2 regions of the Mycobacterium sp. 852002-51613_SCH5001154 genome follow, and region 1 is predicted to be linked to the other one. Evidence: riboswitches for the same ligand, from Rfam matches in the RefSeq annotation. Region 1 holds a riboswitch; the other holds the start of a gene.
The links. Region 1 has a riboswitch for thiamine pyrophosphate ahead of thiO (glycine oxidase ThiO). Riboswitches for the same ligand answer to the same signal wherever they lie in the genome.
Positions count from the first base shown of each region.

Region 2: linked by a shared signal. The riboswitch ahead of thiC (phosphomethylpyrimidine synthase ThiC) and the one ahead of thiO (glycine oxidase ThiO) in region 1 are both predicted to bind thiamine pyrophosphate.

Region 1 covers NZ_LZII01000055.1:595-8,073, forward strand. Annotated here, with positions in the region: gene A5750_RS14920 (thiazole synthase) at 1-686, opposite strand, end outside; gene thiS (sulfur carrier protein ThiS) at 679-876, opposite strand; gene thiO (glycine oxidase ThiO) at 873-1,886, opposite strand; TPP riboswitch at 1,888-1,997, opposite strand; gene thiE (thiamine phosphate synthase) at 2,034-2,705, shown strand; gene A5750_RS14940 (NUDIX hydrolase) at 2,677-3,309, opposite strand; gene glnX (protein kinase G-activating protein GlnX) at 3,444-4,763, shown strand; gene A5750_RS14950 (glutamate ABC transporter substrate-binding protein) at 4,760-5,731, shown strand; gene A5750_RS14955 (serine/threonine-protein kinase PknG) at 5,731-7,479, shown strand, end outside.
Region 2 covers NZ_LZII01000025.1:55,751-63,229, reverse strand. Annotated here, with positions in the region: gene A5750_RS07020 (LLM class F420-dependent oxidoreductase) at 1-821, opposite strand, end outside; gene A5750_RS07015 (MarR family winged helix-turn-helix transcriptional regulator) at 841-1,275, opposite strand; gene A5750_RS07010 (alpha/beta family hydrolase) at 1,308-1,940, opposite strand; gene thiD (bifunctional hydroxymethylpyrimidine kinase/phosphomethylpyrimidine kinase) at 1,940-2,767, opposite strand; gene thiC (phosphomethylpyrimidine synthase ThiC) at 2,764-4,422, opposite strand; TPP riboswitch at 4,415-4,525, opposite strand; gene A5750_RS06995 (PAS and ANTAR domain-containing protein) at 4,661-5,341, shown strand; gene A5750_RS06990 (STAS domain-containing protein) at 5,438-5,800, shown strand; gene A5750_RS06985 (SpoIIE family protein phosphatase) at 5,797-7,479, shown strand, end outside.

The DNA of each region.
Region 1 (7,479 bases):
GCGGTGACGGCGGCGGCCATCGCGGCCGCCATCGTCGCCGGATCGGCGGCGCGGGTCACCGCGGTGGCCAACAGCACGGCATCGCAACCCAACTCCATCGCCAGCGCGGCGTCGCTGGCGGTGCCGATCCCGGCGTCGAGCACCACCGGAACGCCGGCCCGGGCGACGATCATCTCGATGTTGTGCGGGTTGGTGATGCCGAGCCCGGTGCCGATCGGCGAACCCAGCGGCATCACCGCCGCGCATCCGGCGTCTTCGAGCCGACGCGCCAACACCGGGTCGTCATTGGTGTAGGGCAGTACGACGAACCCGTCGTCGACCAATTGCTCTGCGGCGCGGACCAGTTCGACCGCGTCGGGCAGCAGGGTGCGTTCGTCGGCGATCACCTCCAGCTTGACCCAGTTGGTGTTCAGCGCTTCGCGGGCCAGCTGCGCGGTGAGCACCGCCTCGGCCGCGCCGCGGCAGCCCGCGGTATTGGGCAGCGGCGTGATGCCGAGCCGGTTGAGCAGGTCCAGCAGCCCCGTCCCGCCCTCCGCGTCGACCCGCCGCATCGCGACGGTGGTCAACTCGGTGCCCGACGCGACCAGCGCCTCCTCCAGCGCGGCCAGGCTGGTCGCTCCCCCGGTCCCCATGATGAGCCGCGAGGCGAAGCTGCGATCGCCGATCGTGAGCTTTGCTTCAGCCACCTTGCACCGCCGTCACCACCTCGAGCCGCGCGCCGTCGAAAAGCGTTGTCGTCCAGTTGGATCGCGGTAGCACGGCGTCGCCCATCGCCACCGCGACGCCCCGGTCCGGGTAGCCCAGCGACTGCAGCAGCGCGGCCACCGTGGTCTGCTCGTCGACGTCGACCTGCTGCTCATTGACCACCACGATCATGACGGGGCTCCGACCGGGGCCAGTTGAGAGACGATCTGTTCCGCGGTCCACGGCGCAAGCAGGAATCCGGATCGGCCGTGGCCGCCGGCCACCAGGGTTCGCTCGTCCAGCCGTTGCACCAGGGGCAGGTTGTCCGGTGTCATCGGGCGCAGCCCGGCGGCGCACTCGGCCAGCTCGTATTCGCCGAGCGCGGGCAACACCGCACACGCGTCGTCGAGCAGATCCCGCACTCCGGAGACCACCGGCGCGGTGTCGCGCCCGTGTTCGTACTGGGTGGCGCCGACGACCACCCCGTCCGCACGTGGAACCAGGTACACCTGCCGCCCGTGCACGCGGGCCCGAATGACGCGCTGCGGCACGGGCATACACCCCCGTCGCCAGCGCAGGCGCAACACCTCGCCCTTGACCGGGCGCACCGGCAGGCCAGGCCACAACGCGGGGGCGTCGATGCCGTTGGCGATCACGACCGCGTCGCCGTCGACCGTTAGGTCGTGCGCCGGCGGCGCCCACCGCACCCCCAGGCGCTCGCATTCCGCGGATAGGGCGTCCAGCACCGCGCGGTTGTCCACCGCCAGCTCGGTGGGGGCCCGAAAGCCGTGCCGGATGCCTTGCGCCAGCAGTGGTTCCAGATCCCGGGCGGCCGACTCCCAGACCACCGGATGCCCCTGCGCGGACAGCCAGTCGGCGACGGTGCGCAGGTCGGCGACGTCTGCCCGGTCGACGGCGACCACCAGCGACTCGCGCGCGGTGACCACCTGCGCCGGGAGCCCGTCCAGGAAACCGCCCTCGCGCCAGAGCCGCAGCGACTCCAGCCCCAGCTGCAGCAGCCGCTCCTCACCGGGCCAGCCCTCGCTGTGCGGGGCCAGCATGCCGCCGGCGACCCACGACGCGCCCTTGTCGGAAGTGCGGTGCACCCGGACCGACCAGCCGGCCTGGGCGGCGCGGCGCGCGACCGCCAGCCCGATGACGCCGCCGCCGATGACTGCCAGCGACCCGGGGTCTGATGGCATCCTGTCCATCCTGGGGCCTCCCTTCGCCGGCATGACCCGGATCAGGTGTGACGGTAAGGGCAGGCGCGCCCACTCTCAGACCCCGTTCCCGGGACTCCCGTGTCTGTATGTTCTTCGGCTCCCACGCTAGCGCGCTAGCGTCGCGGTGTGCATCAGCGAGTTATCCGCCTGGCATCCGCGCGGTTATATCTGTGCACCGACGCGCGCCGGGAGCGCGGCGATTTGGCCGAGTTCGCCGACGCCGCGCTGGCCGGCGGGGTCGACATCATCCAGCTGCGCGACAAGGGGTCGCCCGGTGAGCAGCGGTTCGGGGCCCTCGAGGCGCGCGACGAGCTGGCGGCGTGCGAGATCCTGGCCGAGGCGGCCCGCCAGCACGGCGCCCTGTTCGCGGTCAACGACCGGGCGGACATCGCCCGCGCGGCGGGCGCCGACGTGCTGCACCTGGGGCAGGGCGACCTGCCGCTGGAGACCGCCCGGGAAATCGTCGGGCCCGACATGTTGCTCGGGCTGTCCAGCCATGACTCCGGCCAGGCCGCCGCGGCCGCCGAGGGCGCGGCGGACTATTTCTGCGTCGGCCCGTGCTGGCCCACCCCGACCAAACCGGGCCGCGAGGCGCCGGGCCTGGGGCTGGTGCGGGCGGCCGCCGATCTCGGCGGCGAGAAGCCATGGTTCGCGATCGGTGGCATCGACGAGCGGCGACTGCCCGAGGTGCTCGGCGCCGGCGCGCGTCGGATCGTGGTGGTGCGCGCGATCACGGCGACCGCCGACCCCCTGGCCGCGGCGCAGCGGCTCAGTTCGGCGCTTGCAGCAGCGAGCTGATCCGCCGACTGAGGTGCGACGGCTCCTCGTCGGCGTCCCCCGGCATGCACCAGACGAAGACGCCGTCCTCGATCTCGATGGTGCGGGGCAGGTGCCGCCGTCGTTCGTCGGCGTGACCCAGGGGCACCAGGGCCGTGGCCGTGCGCAGCCGGTGCCAACTCGCGGCGAAGCCCGGATGCAGCGGCAGCTCGGCCACCTCGTCCTCAGCGACCCAGCGCATCTCGGCGCTTTCCCCGTTGGGCACGGTGTGCAGCAACTCGGTCGCGTCGGCGACCACGGTGGTGTAGGTCCAACGCGCGCCGCCGAGCCCGCCGACCTCGGCCGTGACCACCGTCGACCGCACGGTCAGCAGCTCGCCGTGCAGGCCGGCCTCCTCGTGCGCCTCGCGGACCGCGGTCTCCTCCGGGGTCTCGTGGCTGTCGCGGGCACCGCCCGGCAGGCCCCAGGTTCCGCCCTGATGGCTCCACACCGCGCGGTGCTGCAGCAGCACCGCGGGGGTCCCGTCCGGCCGCGGGGCCCGCAGCAGCAGACCGGCCGCGCCGAAGCGACCCCAGTAATGGGCGCCGCTGTGGGAGACCACCCAACCGTCACCGTCGCCCTGCACGAGTTCAGGATATGCACGTGATCGCCTGGTCAATTGGTCTGCCTCCACCCATCCGCCGCAAGATTCTCTTAGAATTCGCTTATAGAGGTTGGTGCAGCGTTCCAGTGGCCGCGAAAGTTGAGGGCTGATAACACGTGACGGTCGAGCTGGCGCACCCGTCGACAGAGCCGCAGGGGTCGCGGTCGCCGGCCGAACCAGCCCATCCGCGCTGGTGGTTCATCTCCACCACGCCCGGCCGCATCCTGAGCATCGGGATCGTCCTGGCGGTGCTCGGCGGTATCTGCGCGTTCGCCACCTCGACCACCATCAACCACCGGCAGCAGGTGCTGACCACGGTGCTCAACCACACCGAGCCGCTGTCGTTCGCCGCCGGGCGGCTGTACACCACCCTGTCGGTGGCCGACGCTGCGGCGGCCACCGCCTTCATCGCCGAAGCCGAGCCGCCGCCGGTCCGGCAGCGCTACGAGCAGGCCATCACCGACGCGTCGGTCGCGGTGACTCGCGCGTCGAGTGGGCTCACCGACGAACCGCTGGTGCAGCTGCTGGGCCGGATCAACGCCGAACTGGCCGTCTACACCGGCCTGATCGAAATCGCGCGCACCAACAATCGCGAGGGCAACCCCGTCGGGTCGTCGTATCTGTCGGAGGCCTCGGGCCTGATGCAGTCGACGATCCTGCCGGACGCGGCCCAGCTGTATCAGGCCACGTCCGAACGGGTGGACGCGGAAACCACCGCTTCCACTCAGATCCCGGCCCCGGTCATCCTGGTGGTCAGCGCCACCGCGGTCTTCGGCGCCTTCGCTCACCGATGGCTGGCCAGGCGCACCCGGCGCCGGATCAACCCCGGCCTGGTCGTGGGCGGTCTCGCTATCCTCGTCATGGTGGTATGGGTCGGAACAGCGCTGACCATCTCCACGGCCGCCAGCCGTAGCGCCAAGAACACGGCCGCCGACTCGCTGCGGATCGTGACCAACGTCGCGATCACCGCCCAGCAGGCGCGGGCCGACGAGACGCTATCGCTGATCCGCCGCGGGGACGAGGAGAAGCGCAAGCAGTCGTTCTATCAGCGGATCGACTCCATGCACCAACAGCTCGACCAGTACATGGCCCGCAGCGACGCCGTCGACAAACCCGACCTGGAAGGCGCCAACCAGCTGCTGTTGCGCTGGCGGCAGGCGAACGACCGGATCAGCTCCTATATCTCGGTGGGCAACTACCGGGCGGCCACCCAGGTGGCCCTGGGCAGCAGCGAGGACGACTCCACCCCGGCGTTCGACAAGCTCGAGGACCAGCTGGTGAAGGCCATCGACCAGAGCCGCACCCACCTGCGCAACGACGTCCTCAACGCGCGCAGCGGGCTGTCCGGCGCCCAGGTCGGCGGCGTGGTGCTCAGCCTCGGGGCCGCCATCGCGGTGGCGCTCGGCCTGTGGCCGCGGCTGAGAGAGTACCGATGAGGACGCGGCTGGCCCGGGCGGGCGCCGTCCTCGCGACGGCGGTCGTGCTGGCCGGATGCGGGCACACCGAATCGCTGACGGTGGCCAACGTGCCGACGCTGCCGCCGCCCACCCCGGTCGGCATGCAACAACTGCCGCCGGAGCCGCCGCTGCCGGCGGACGACCCGGCCCAGGGCTGCGACCTGACGGCGAGCCTGCGGCCCTTCCCCACCAAGGCCCAGGCCGACGCCGCGGTCGCCGACATCCGGGCCCGCGGCCGGCTGATCGTCGGGCTCGACATCGGCAGCAACCTGTTCAGCTTCCGCGACCCGATCACGGGCGAGATCACCGGTTTCGACGTCGACATCGCCGGTGAGATCGCGCGCGACATCTTCGGCGCCCCGTCGCACGTCGAATACCGCATCCTGTCGTCCGACGAACGCGTCACCGCGCTGCAGAACTCCGAGGTCGACGTGGTGGTCAAAACCATGACGATCACCTGCGACCGGCGCAAGCAGGTGAACTTCTCGACCGTCTACCTCGACGCCAACCAGCGCATCCTGGCCCCGCGCGATTCCCCCATCACCAAGGTGGGCGACCTGTCCGGCAAACGGGTCTGCGTGGCGAAGGGCACGACCTCGCTGCACCGGATCCGCCAGATCGACCCGCCCCCGATCGTCGTGTCGGTGGTCAACTGGGCCGACTGCCTGGTGGCGATGCAGCAGCGCGAGATCGACGCCGTCAGCACCGACGACTCGATCCTGGCCGGGCTGGTCGAAGAGGACCCCTACCTGCACATCGTCGGCCCGAACATGGCGACCCAGCCCTACGGCATCGGGGTCAACCTCACCAACATCCCACTGGTGCGGTTCGTCAACGGCACGCTGGAGCGGATCCGCCGGGACGGTACGTGGAACACGTTGTACCGCAAGTGGTTAACCGTGCTGGGGCCGGCACCCGCCCCACCCACGCCGAGGTACTTGGACTGATGACCGAGTCAGAGAACACCGAACAGCCGGAATCCGGGTCCGAAGACGTGAGCCCGGGCACCCAACCGCCGGACACGCAGGGCGGCGGCCCGACGACGGGGCGCATCCAGGCCACCCAGGCGCTGTTCCGTCCCGATTTCGACGACGATGACGATGACTTTCCGCACATCTCGCTGGGCACCCTGGACAGTGACGCGCACGACCGGCTGACGATCGGGACTCGGGTGCTGCCGCCGGTCAGACACCTCGGCGGCGGACTGGTCGAGATCCCCCGGGTCCGCGACATCGACCCGCTCGAGGCCCTGATGACCAGCCCGGTGGTGCCGGAGGCCAAGCGGTTCTGCTGGAACTGTGGAAAGCCCGTCGGCCGCTCCGGCAAAAAGAGCAAGGGGACGTCGGAAGGCTGGTGCCCCGCCTGCGGCAGTGCGTATTCGTTTCTGCCACAACTAAATCCGGGAGACATCGTCGCCCACCAGTACGAGGTGAAGGGTTGCATCGCGCACGGCGGCCTGGGGTGGGTGTATCTCGCGGTCGACCACAACGTCAACGACCGCCCGGTGGTCCTCAAGGGCCTGGTGCACTCGGGTGACGCCGAGGCGCAGGCGATCGCGATGGCCGAACGGCAATTCCTCGCCGAGGTGGTGCACCCGCAGATCGTGCAGATCTTCAACTTCGTCGAGCACAAAGACCGCAGCGGCAATCCGGTCGGCTACATCGTCATGGAGTACATCGGCGGGCAGCCGCTCAAGCACAGCAAGGACAAGAAGCTCCCCGTCGCCGAGGCCATCGCCTACCTGCTGGAGATCCTGCCGGCGCTGACCTATCTGCACTCCATCGGCTTGGTCTACAACGACCTCAAGCCGGAGAACATCATGCTCACCGAGGAGCAACTCAAGCTGATCGACCTGGGCGCGGTGTCGCGGGTCAATTCGTTCGGCTACCTCTACGGCACGCCGGGCTTCCAGGCGCCCGAGATCGTGCGGACCGGCCCGACGATCGCGACCGACATCTACACGGTGGGGCGCACCCTCGCCGCGCTGACGGTGAACCTGCCGACCCGCAACGGCCGCTACGTCGACGGCCTGCCCGAGGACGACCCCGTGCTCACCACCTACGACTCGTTCCGCCGATTGCTGCGCCGGGCCACCGATCCCGACCCGCGGCGCCGGTTCGGCAGCACCGAGGAGATGTCCGCCCAGCTGATGGGCGTGCTGCGCGAGGTGGTCGCCCAGGACACCGGGATACCGCGGCCCGGCCTGTCGACGGTCTTTTCCCCGAGCCGCTCGACGTTCGGGGTGGACCTGCTCGTCGCGCACACCGACGTCTACCTGGACGGCCAGGTCCATTCGGAGCGGCTGACGGCCCGCGAGATCGTGACCGCGCTGCAGGTGCCGCTGGTCGATCCGGCCGACGTCGCCGCTCCCGTCCTGCAGGCGACGGTGCTCTCCCAGCCGGTGCAGACCCTGGACTCGTTGCGCGCGGCGCGGCACGGAACGCTGGACGCCGACGGCGTCGAGGTCTCCGAATCGACCGAATTGCCGCTGATGGAAGTCCGCGCGCTGCTGGACCTGGGCGACGTGGCCAAGGCCACCAGGAAGCTGGACGACCTCGCCGAGCGGGTGGGTTGGCAATGGCGATTGGTCTGGTACAAGGCCGTCGCCGAGCTCCTCACCGGTGACTATGACTCCGCCACAAGGCATTTCACCGAGGTGCTGGACACCTTCCCCGGCGAGCTGGCGCCCAAGCTG
Region 2 (7,479 bases), on a different contig from region 1:
ATGAAGCCGACCGGATCGGGGTTGCCGGGGAACGGCCCGGCATTGACCAGCTCTACGCCGAGTTCGCCGTAGCGCTCGACGGTCTTGAAGTAACCATCGAGGTCGTCGAACGGATTCACGAATAAGCCCACCGTATTGCGGATTTCGCTCGGGTCTCGGCCCACCGCGTCACAATGGCGGTTCAGCACCTCGATCTTGTGCTCGAGAACATCGGGGTCGCCGGAGGTGCTGTTCCAGACGTCGGCGTACTGCGCGACCAGGCGCAGCGTCTTCTTCTCGCCGTCGCCGCCGATCAGGACGGGAGGGCGCCGAATCGGTTGGGGCTCACAGATTGTCTCCGCCAACTGGTAGTGCTTGCCCTGGTAGGGCCCGTTGTTCTCGCTCCACATCTGCCTGCAGATCTGCAGCGTCTCTTCGAGCATCTCGAAGCGCTGACTCACCGGCGGATAGGGAAAGCCGAGGGCCGCGTGCTCACGGTCGTACCAGGCGGCGCCGAGCCCCAGCATCGAGCGGCCCTGCGACAGGACATCCAGAGTGGTGACCGCCTTGGCCAGCAGGCCCGGATAGCGATAAGTGACCCCGGTGACCAGCAGGCTCAGCTCGATGTTGGTCGTCTGCCCGGCCAAGAAACCCAGCGACGTATAGCCCTCGAGGAACGGGTCCTCCGCCGGTCCCATGGCTTCCATCTGAAAGAAGTGATCGGCGAGCGTGAACAGCGTCGCCCCGCCCTGCTCGGCGGCCTTGGCCGCATCGGCCAGCGTCGGACCCAGCGCCGTCGGGTCGCCGGGCAGAAAGTCGATGAAGTGCAGTCCTACTTCCATTGCAGCCCTTGTCCTTTCACTATTCGGTCAAGCGCTCGAGCAGCGTTAGCGCGTCGAGGATGACGCGACGTTCGCGTTCGGAATACCGCTCGTGGATGGCGCGTGCCAGCCACTCCTCCCGTACCTGCCGGTTACTCTCGGCGCGTCGCCGGCCCGCCGCGGTCAGCGAAATCAGTTGCCGCCTACCGTCTTCAGGGTCGGGCGTGCGCTCAATGAGCCCCCGCTGCCCGAGGGCGGCCACAATCGTGGCCATGGACTGTGGACGTACCCGTTCGGCTGAGGCCAGGACGCTCGCCGATGAGGCGCCCTCTTTCCAAAGCCGGTTGAGCACCGCGGTCTGTGAGGGGGTCAAGTCGCCGTCGGTGGCGAGGTCCCTCAACTGGCGTCGCAGCCGACTGAACATCACCCGCAGGTCGCGGGCTGCCGCAGCCGCTGACTCGGCGATTCCGTCCACAAGATCAGTCTAAACTGATAAGCTCAAACTGTCTAATTCCGCCCGAGCAGCTGCAGGGCCGCGTCGACCGCCAGGGCCGCCACGTTGAGTGTCTTGGAGCGCAGATCGTGTCGCGCTCCGGCGATCTCGACGACGGCGGTCGTGCCGGTGACCAGCGCGGCGGCGGCGCGCAGTTCGTCGGGCGTGCCGAATGGATCCGACGTCCCGTGCGTGAACACCGTCGGCACCCTGATGCCGGGCAGGTGCTCCGTGCGGGCCCGCTCGGGCTTCCCCGGGGGATGCACCGGATACGAGAACAGCGTCAACAGGTCCACTTCGATAGGCGAGGCCTCGCGGGCGGCCACCACCATGGACGTCTGCCGGCCGCCATAGGAATGCCCGCCGGCGATCAAGGGGCCGTCGGCGAGGCCGCGGCACAGCGTGATCGCCTCGACGATCCCGGCGCGGCCGGCGGCGGCCGAGCCGGACGGCGGTCCGGTGGGGCGGCGCCGCCGGTAGGGCAGGTTGTACCGGACGGCGAGCCACCCGCGCCGCGCCCATTCGTCGCAAACCTGCTGCAGGAGCGGCGAATCCCGGTTTCCGCCGGCGCCATGGGTCAGCACCACCACCCCGGCGGCCGGCCCGTCGGGTTCGTGTGCGATGCCCGCGATCTGGTCGAGGGCAATCATGACAGCCTGAACAAGGGGGACACGGGGCCGTGGCCATGGCCCAGCGGATAGGAAGCGCGCAAACATTCGGTGACCCATCGCTTGCCGAACCCGACCGCGTCGGGCACGGTGAAACCGTGCGCCAGCGCGCAGGCGATGGCCGTGGCCAAGGTGTCGCCGCCGCCGTGGTCGTTGCCGCCCGGCAACCGTTCCGAATCGAACTCGTAGCAGGAGACACCGTCGTAAAGCAGGTCGCAGCTGCGGTCGGACGACCGCAGGTGCCCGCCCTTGACCAGCGCCCACCGCGGTCCCAGCGCGTGCAGCGCCTTGGCGGCCGCCCGCTGTGACTCCGCGTCCACCACATCGATGCCCACCAGCAGCCGCACCTCGTCGAGGTTCGGCGTGACCAGGGTGGCCAACGGAAACAGTTGCGAGCAAAGGGCATCCAGGGCGGACGCCTCCAGCAGTGCGTCGCCGTGCATGGACGCGCACACCGGATCGACGACGAGCGGCACCGCCGATCCCAGCCGCTGCCACGTGTCGGCCACCGCGGCGATGATCGGAGACGATGCCAGCATCCCGGTCTTGGCGGCCTGGACGCCGATGTCGGTGACCACCGCTTCGATCTGATCGGCGACGACGTCGGGCGGAACCTCGTGAAACCCCTTGACGCCCACCGTGTTCTGCACGGTGACCGCGGAAACGGCGACGCAGGCATGCACGCCCAGCAACGCCATGGTGCGGATGTCGGCCTGAATGCCCGCGCCGCCCCCCGAGTCGGATCCGGCGATGGTCAGCACCCGCAACGGCGTGGCGCCCGGCGGAGCCAGCGGGAGGTAGCTCACTGGGTGATCGGCAGGTACACCCGCTTGCCGTGCTCGGCGAACTCACGCGACTTCTCGGCCATGCCCTCGCTCATCATGGCCTCGATGTCCTCTTCGGTCTCGAGCCCGTGCTTGGCGGCAAAGTCGCGCACGTCCTGGGTGATTCGCATGGAGCAGAACTTCGGCCCGCACATTGAGCAGAAGTGCGCCGTCTTGGCGGGTTCGGCCGGCAGGGTCTCGTCGTGGAATTCCCTTGCGGTGTCGGGGTCCAGTGACAACGCGAACTGGTCGTTCCAGCGGAACTCGAACCGCGCGGTCGAAAGGGCGTCGTCGCGCTCCTGGGCGCGCGGATGCCCCTTGGCCAGGTCCGCGGAGTGGGCGGCGATCTTGTAGGCGATCACCCCGTCCTTGACGTCCTTGCGGTCCGGCAGCCCCAGGTGTTCCTTGGGCGTCACGTAACACAGCATCGCGGTGCCGGCCTGGGCGATGATCGCCGCGCCGATCGCCGAGGTGATGTGGTCGTAGGCCGGCGCGATGTCGGTGGCCAGCGGACCCAGCGTGTAGAACGGGGCCTCCTCGCACAGCTCCTCTTCCAGTCGCACGTTCTCGACGATCTTGTGCATCGGGACGTGTCCGGGTCCCTCGATCATCACCTGCGCGCCACGGGCTTTCGCGATCTTCGTCAGCTCGCCCAGGGTGCGCAGCTCGGCGAACTGCGCGGCGTCGTTGGCGTCGGCGATCGACCCCGGCCGCAGCCCGTCACCGAGCGAGAAGGTGACGTCGTAGCGGGCGAAGATGTCGCAGAGCTCCTCGAAGTTGGTGTAGAGGAACGACTCCCGGTGATGGGCCAGGCACCAGGCCGCCATGATGGATCCTCCGCGGGACACGATGCCGGTGACCCGCTTGGCGGTCAGCGGCACATACCGCAGCAGCACGCCGGCGTGCACGGTCATATAGTCCACGCCCTGCTCGCACTGCTCGATCACGGTGTCGCGGTAGATCTCCCACGTCAGTTCCGTCGGGTCGCCCTTCACCTTTTCCAGCGCCTGGTAGATGGGCACGGTGCCGACCGGGACGGGGGAGTTGCGCAGGATCCACTCGCGGGTGTCGTGGATGTTCTTGCCAGTGGACAGGTCCATGATGGTGTCCGCACCCCAGCGGGTGGCCCACACCATCTTGTCGACCTCCTCGGCGATCGACGACGTCACCGCGGAGTTGCCGATGTTGGCGTTGACCTTCACCGCGAAGGCCTTGCCGATGATCATCGGTTCGATCTCGGGGTGGTTGTGGTTGGCGGGGATCACCGCGCGGCCGCGGGCGACCTCGTCGCGCACCAGCTCGGCGGGCATGTCCTCGCGGGCGGCGATGTATGCCATCTCCGCGGTGATCTCGCCGGCCCGCGCCCGCTGCAGCTGGGTGCCGCGGTCGCGGACCACCCCCGGCCGCGCGGGCAGCCCGGCCGTCAAGTCGATGACCGCGTCCCCGTCGGTGTAGGGGCCGGAGGTGTCGTAGAGGTCGAAGTGGTCCCCGGTGGACAGGTGGACGCGCCGGAACGGGACTCGTGCGCCGGGAAACCCCTCGACGTCGCGGTAGACCTTGCTGCTGCCTGCGATGGGTCCCGTGGTGACGGAAGCATCGACGGCTTGGGAAAGGACGGCGGTTTTTTCCAAGGTCATTTTCTCATCTCCCTACGCCGGCATTACCCGGTCAGGTTCGTACGGTCGACGGCCCCGAGCCGTCCTCTCAGCGCATTCGACGTGCGCTCCCGCGTATTTGGATGGTCCGCAAGCGACGTTACCCCCACCCCGGCCCTGCTGGCATGTGGGCGGGCTTTTTGAGCCAGGGCGGTAGCCGGTGGGATCCGCCGGGTGCGAGGATGCAGACGTGCATGAGGAAGGGAGAGCGGACGGGTCGATGCCCGATCCGTCCCGCGGCGGCCAAGCTCTGAACTCGGTCGAGGCGGCCGCCCGCTATCTCAACGTCGGCACCTTCCGGTTCTGGTTCATCGGCGAGCGCTGGGAATGGTCCGACGAGGTGGCCAGGATGCACGGCTACGAACCGGGCACCGTCAAGCCCACGACGAAGCTGTTGTTGTCCCACAAGCACCCCGACGACCGTCGGCACGTCCAGGAGGTGCTCGACTACGCCCTGCAGTCGGCGGAGTCCTTCTCCAGTCGGCACCGGTTCCTCGACACGTCCGGCAACGTGCACGACGCGATCGTCGTGGCCGACCGTATGCACGACGAGTCGGGCGCCGTGGTGGGCACAGCGGGCTATTACATCGACCTCGCCAACACCTTCGACGAGACCCGGCAAGAGGTGCTCGACGAAGCCCTGCCGGACCTCTTCGAAAACCGCGCGGCGATCGAGCAGGCCAAGGGCGTGCTGATGTTCGTCTACCGGGTCAGCGCCGAGCAGGCCTTTCGCGTGCTGCAGTGGCGGTCGCAAGAGACCAACGTGAAGCTGCGCGCGCTGGCCCGGCAACTGCTGGCCGACGTGACTGCCCTCGAGTGCTCGACGGCCACCCTGCAGAGTCAGTTCGATCATCTGCTGCTGACGGTGCATGAACGGATATCCGCCGAGTCCGCCGGGTAACCAGAGGAATACGCGAACGCGGCAGCCCGCAAACAGTTAGTGTTCCTAGACACTCCGAACGGCGCGTGCGGCGCATTCGGACGACTGGGAAAGGCACTGGAGTTGTTGGCGGTGGAACATGAGTCTCTCGAGGATGCGGTCGTCGTGCGCGTTACGGGCGCCGTCGACTCCAGTACCGTCGATGAGGTAACCGCCCACCTGACCGCCGCGCTCAAGCTGGCCGAGACCCACCCGGCCCGGTTGCTCGTAGTGGACCTGCAAGCCGTCGACTTCTTCGGGAGCGCGGCGTTGAACGCCGTGCTCGAATGCCACGACGAAGGCAAGGAAGCCGGGACGGCCGTCCGCCTGGTCGCGAACAACGACCAGGTGCTTCGTCCGATCGAGGTGACCGAACTGGATCGGATCTTCGACATCTACCCGACGCTGCCCGAGGCTCTGCAACACAAGCGACGGCAATGAACCCGGCGCTGCCGGCCGACTTGGCGGCTGCAGCCGAACTTGGCGGTGAGATGGGCCGCCGCTTTGCCGAATTCGACTGGGACAACCATCCTTTGAGGTCGCCGCGGGACTGGTCGGCCGAGGTGCGGGCGGCCGTGGCGATCGCTCTGACCTCGCGGTTCCCCATCGTGCTCTGGCTGGGGCGGGGAAATCTGTTCTTGATGTACAACGACGGCTACGCGCAGATCCTGGGGGACAAGCACCCGGCGGCCCTCGGTTGCCCCGCGGAGCAGGTGTGGTGGGAGATCTGGGAGCAGATCTCCCCGATGCTCTTCAGCGTGATGGATACGGGCGTCGCGACCTGGTCCGACGACCTCATGTTGCCGCTCATCACCGGCGGTCAGTCCCAGGAGCGGTATTTCACCTTCACCTATAGCCCCATCATCGGCGGCGACGGTGCGGTCACCGCCGTTTTCTGCCCGGTGATCGAAACGACCGACCGGGTGTTGAGTGAGCGTCGGCTCCACCTGCTCAACGCGGTGGCGACCGCAGTGATGGACGCGCACGCCATCGACGACGCGGTGAGCAGCACCGTCGCGGTATGCGGTGCGCAGCCGCTGGACTTGCCGTTCATTGCCGTCTACGTCGCCGACCACGAGGCGGCGCGCGACAGCACGCTGCGTGGGGCGACCCCGTCGATTCGGCCGCTGCTGCCCCGCTCGCTGTCCGAGCTCACGGGTTGGGACACGACGCCACGCGCCCGTGCCGCCCGCGTCATCGACCGGCTCGAGGACGTAATCCCGGGCATCACAGAGTGTTTCGGTGAGAACTGTCCCCAGCAGGCCCTGGTGTTGCCGCTGGGAGAAACCTCGCCCGCCGGGGCGGTGGTGATCGGCGCCAGTCCGCGGCGTCCCCTCGATTCGATGTACCGCGGGTTCTGTCAGCTGCTGGCCGACCAGCTCTCCGCGGCGTTCGCCTCCGCCGTCTCCTACGAACAGCAGCGGCAGCGGGCCGACGCGCTGGCCGAACTGGACCGGGCCAAGACGGCCTTCCTGACCAACGTCAGCCACGAGTTCCGCACTCCGCTGACGCTGCTCCTCGGTCCGCTCGACGATGCGCTGTCCCAAGCGGCGCCGGGAAGCGTGCTGGCGGATCGGCTGAGCACGGCGGGCCGCAACGCGCGGCGCCTGCGGCGCCTGGTCGACTCCCTGCTCGACTTCTCCCGCATCGAGGCCGGCCGCGCGAACGCGAAGTTGGCGTGTACCGATGTCGGCGCGCTGACCGCCCACATAGCTTCGTCTTTTACCGAGCTGTGCCATCGGGCGGGCCTCGATCTCGCGGTGGACTGCTCCCCGGTGCTGGCCGACGTCGACCCGGGCATGTGGGAGACGATCGTCCTCAACCTGCTGTCAAACGCGGTCAAATACACTCTGCGGGGCTCGATTTCGGTCGAGGTGCGCGCCGAATCGGCACACTGCGTCGTCACCATGCGCGACACCGGGGTGGGAATCGCCGCCGACGACCTGGATCGCCTGTTCGACCGCTTCTACCGCGCCGACAACCTCCGGGGCCGCAGCGTCGAGGGCACTGGGATCGGGCTCTCGCTGGTGCGCGGCCTCGTCGAGCTGCACAACGGAACAGTGCAAATCGACAGCGAATTGGACTGCGGCACAACGGTGACCATCCGGCTGCCGCAATCT